One region of the Bacillus sp. WC2503 genome, then DNA from elsewhere that is predicted to be linked to it. Evidence: riboswitches for the same ligand, from Rfam matches in the RefSeq annotation. Region 1 holds a riboswitch; the other holds the start of a gene.
What was found. A riboswitch is a leader RNA that binds a small molecule or an ion and turns the genes downstream of it on or off. The one in region 1 is predicted to bind FMN.
Positions count from the first base shown of each region.

Region 2: another riboswitch for FMN. It lies ahead of ACUN26_RS04155 (ECF transporter S component); the one in region 1 lies ahead of ribD (bifunctional diaminohydroxyphosphoribosylaminopyrimidine deaminase/5-amino-6-(5-phosphoribosylamino)uracil reductase RibD).

Region 1 covers NZ_JBQYMD010000001.1:3,364,276-3,366,482, forward strand. Annotated here, with positions in the region: gene ACUN26_RS17160 (CDGSH iron-sulfur domain-containing protein) at 48-290, shown strand; FMN riboswitch at 480-623, shown strand; gene ribD (bifunctional diaminohydroxyphosphoribosylaminopyrimidine deaminase/5-amino-6-(5-phosphoribosylamino)uracil reductase RibD) at 931-2,043, shown strand; gene ribE (riboflavin synthase subunit alpha) at 2,025-2,207, shown strand, end outside.
Region 2 covers NZ_JBQYMD010000001.1:769,186-771,392, forward strand. Annotated here, with positions in the region: gene ACUN26_RS04150 (hypothetical protein) at 1-499, opposite strand, end outside; FMN riboswitch at 748-887, shown strand; gene ACUN26_RS04155 (ECF transporter S component) at 1,050-1,628, shown strand; gene ACUN26_RS04160 (ferredoxin) at 1,752-2,000, opposite strand.

The sequences.
Region 1 (2,207 bases):
ACTAATTAAAGTTTCACTTTATATTGTCAAGTGCTTCCCTTGATTATATGATGAAATTAAGCGTTTGGGAAGGAGGGATAGCGTTGGCAAAAGTACAAATTAAAGTAAATGATAATGGCTCTTTTCGCGTTACAGGGGACGTGGAATTAGTCGACTCACAAGGGAATGTATTCCCAGCAAAACCAGCATTTTCTTTATGCCGTTGTGGTTTATCAAAAAATATGCCTTATTGCGATGCTTCGCATAAAGGTAAATTCGAATCTGTTGTTAGAGCACCAGAGGCAAAGTAATTTCGTATGTGACATGCACATTTTTTGTGCATGTTTTTTCTTTTAATCAAAGTCTGGATATTCCTTTTCCTAACAACATTTCTAACACTTTTGTCTCCATTTCAATCTCCATGTATTTTCACACAATTCTTCACATTCAAATATTTTTTGCTAGCCTTTTTTCTTTTTTGTGCTATAATTTGACCAAACAGCATCCTTCGGGGTCGGGTGAAATTCCCAACCGGCGGTGATGAAGTGAAAACTTCTAAGTCCGTGACCCGTTTTCAACTCGAAAACGGTGGATCTAGTGAAACTCTAGGGCCGACAGTATAGTCTGGATGGGAGAAGGATATGTTTCTAGTTTTTTATATAGTGAATACACTTTTATTTCAGTATGCATATTTTTATACATTCATTTTGAATTTATATATATGTTTAGTTTTCTATACTCATTTTTTATACTGAAATAAAAAAGAGACAACTAGCGTTTAAAAAATTCGATATTTTGCTAGGTTTTTTCCTTATGCAAAAATATCAATCATCGCTAGGTTTCTTTCCTGTACTTTCGTATTCGAACTATAATTCTAGAAATCACGTCTCCCAAACCCCAAGGATATTAAATCCTTGGGGTTTTTTGATTTTTTTAGGAGAGGTGAAGAGAATGACTGATCAAGAATATATGAGGATTGCCTTGCAATTAGCTAAGGGGACATCAGGACAAACGAGTCCGAATCCTATGGTTGGTGCTGTTGTTGTAAAAGATGGAAACATCGTCGGAATGGGCGCTCATTTATGTGCTGGTGAAGAACACGCGGAAGTTCATGCCCTTCATATGGCTGGTGAGAAAGCCAAAAACGCTACCGTCTATGTAACACTTGAGCCGTGTAGCCACTTTGGAAAAACACCACCTTGCTGTGAATTACTCATCGAAAAGGGAGTTAAGCGCATTGTCATTGCTACCCTTGATTGCAACCCGCTCGTTTCTGGTAATGGAAAAAAGAAATTAGAAGAGGCAGGAATCGAAGTAACTACGGGTGTTCTTGAAACGGAAGCAGTTTTATTAAATCGCTACTTTTTTCACTACATGAAAACGAAACGCCCATTTGTCACGATAAAGACCGCGATGAGCTTAGATGGCAAAACAGCCACTGTAACTGGTGAAAGTAAGTGGATTACTGGTGCAGAAGCACGCGCTGACGTTCACCAATATCGCCATACACATGATGCAATTCTTGTTGGAGTGAATACAGTTATAGCCGACAATCCACATTTAACAACAAGAATTCCAAATGGCGGGAAACATTCTATTCGCGTTATTTTAGATACCCATTTACGAACGCCACCATCTTCTCATGTCATAACAGATACTTTAGCACCGACATGGATTATTGTAGGTAAGGATGTAAATAAAGAGAAAATAGCTTCTTATGAATCTAAAAATATAGCGATATTCCAAATGAAAACGAAGCAAATTGAAATTCAAGATGTTTTAGATCTACTCGGTGAAAAACAAATCCTGTCTCTCTTCATCGAAGGTGGACAAACTGTTCATGCAAGTTTCTTACAAACAAACAATTTCAATGAAATTGTAACCTATATAAGCCCGAAATTAATTGGCGGGAAAGGTGCTCCTACTCTTTTTGGAGGAAACGGTTTTTCAAAATTACAAGATTCGCTTTCCTTGAAAATTCAAGAGATGAAACAAATTGGCGATGATATCAAAATTGTTGCGACTGCCCGAAATGAGGTGACGAAATGTTTACAGGAATTGTAGAAGAATTAGGAACGATCACAAACATGCAACAAAGCGGAGAAGCGATGAAATTAACGATCCATGCAAATGAAATTTTATCTGATGTCCATTTAGGTGATAGTATCGCGGTTAACGGGATTTGCTTAACTGTAACGAGCTTTACAACTACTTCATTTACAGTTGAT
Region 2 (2,207 bases), 2.6 Mb from region 1:
CTTGAAATGGAATCATCCATTTTAATAAAAATGCAATAAGTGCAGTGTAACAAATGCTGCCGATGTATTTATTCAACGGTGTATTAGAACGAAAACCAGGAAGTTTTTTTAAGAAAGAGCGAGAAACAACTTCTGTTTGTAAAGATGTATGCTCTTCGATAATTTTTTGAGCTTCTTTTCCTTTTTGGAAAAGGGATAATATCCAGTTACGCTCACCTTGAAAAATAAATTGAGAAGTTGTCAAATAGTGATCAACCTTCACTTTATTCCAACTCTTCCATGGATGACGCTCGCACAATTTTAATTTACTTTCTGTTTTTTTATCATACTGATAAATACTGATGCCATCTTCATCGAAAGCAGCATAGTATGTCTCGCTTGAGAATGTGCCTAAATCAATTGGACAGTAGAAAAGTAATTCTTTTTTTAAGTAAAAGTATTCTTTTCTTAAGTTTTTTTTCATTGCTTCTCGAATAGAGTGTCTTTTATCTTTCTTCATGACATTTCCTCCATAACTCAGAAAATGTTCTTATCTTAACAATTCAACATCTTATCACTTTTCATTATATATGACTAGGGAATTCAAAAGAGAAATGCCTAATAATAAAAAATATGGGGTGTATTGTAAAATATTTTGCAATTATTAATGGGTTATAAAAAATAAATAACTAATTTTAAATAAGTTACAATTTTTTAGTTCACAATGTTATTAGGTTGTTGTATAATGAAGGGGAAAATAGAATATCGGTCTATCTTCGGGGCAGGGTGAAAATCCCGACCGGCGGTGATGAACTATTTATGATTTCGTTCTAAGCCCGCGAGCCGTTAAGGCAGGATTTGGTGTGATTCCAAAGCCGACAGTATAGTCTGGATGGGAGAAGATGGAGGTTCAAGCGTTCAAAAAAGATAGGAATTTGAACGTCTGTTTGATGTGCCTTAAATTCTCCCTTTGTGTAAAACACAAAGGGTTTTTTCATTCTATGAAAAAATAGGCATAGCAGAACCTTTCCACTTTCCATGAGATGATCGATGGAAAAGGAGAGAGAACGATGAAACAAAAAAACAGTGTAGTAAAGATGGTGAGTATAGCAATGCTAAGTAGTATTGCATATTTACTAATGATGTTGGATTTCCCGTTCCCAGGGCTTCCGCCATTTTTAAAAATTGATTTTAGTGATGTGCCAGCTCTAATTGCTGCAATTATTTTTGGACCAATTGCGGGGATAATTGTAGAGGGAATAAAGAATATTTTACATTACGGGATTCAAGGTAGTTTAGTAGGAGTGCCAGTTGGAGAAATTGCAAACTTTATTGCAGGATGTTTATTTATTGGACCAGCAGCTTTCTTATTTAGAAAGTATCGTACTGTAAAGAGTTTAACGACAGGACTAATGTTAGGGACAATTACAATGGCGCTAATTATGAGTGTATTAAACTATATCATCATATTCCCAGCTTACACTTGGTTTTTAAATGCACCTGCTATGTCTAGTGAGGCTATAAGAACGACTGTTGTAACAGCGATCTTACCGTTTAATTTAATTAAAGGAATTGTAGTAACAATTGTATTTGTAGCATTATTCTCACGCCTGAAAGTATGGGTGTTTGCAAAAATGAAAAATGCATAACATATAAAATAAAACCATTAGTAGTGTGAAACTACTAATGGTTTTTTGTTAAGTAGAATGAAAATAGGGAACAAAAAATGCCCCTCATCAATATGAGGGGCATTTTTTGAAGTTAATAAAAGACTATTCGAATTTTAAAGCGTCGCCGTCAAATGATTCGTCAGCAACTTTAATTGAGTCAGTTGGACAACCTTCGAATGCATCCATCATATCTTCAATTAATACATCTGGAATTTCAACGATACCTTGGTTATCATCTAATGTTACAAATGCAATACCTTCATCATCATAGTCATAAATGTCTGGTGCAGCAGCGCCGCAAGCACCACATGCGATACAAGTATCTTTATCAACGATTGTATATTTTGCCATCTTTTTTCCCTCCTGATAATATGTATGTGAAAAGCTCGCCATAAAAATTATAACCTTATTGTAAAACGGTTTGTAAAACTTTTCAACATAAAATTATAATGATAATGCTTATCAATTAGAGTGTCAACTTATTTTTGAATTATGTCATAAGATTTTCAAAATACGTAAATGTTATTTCGTTTGGTACAATAGAGTATGTACAAGCAT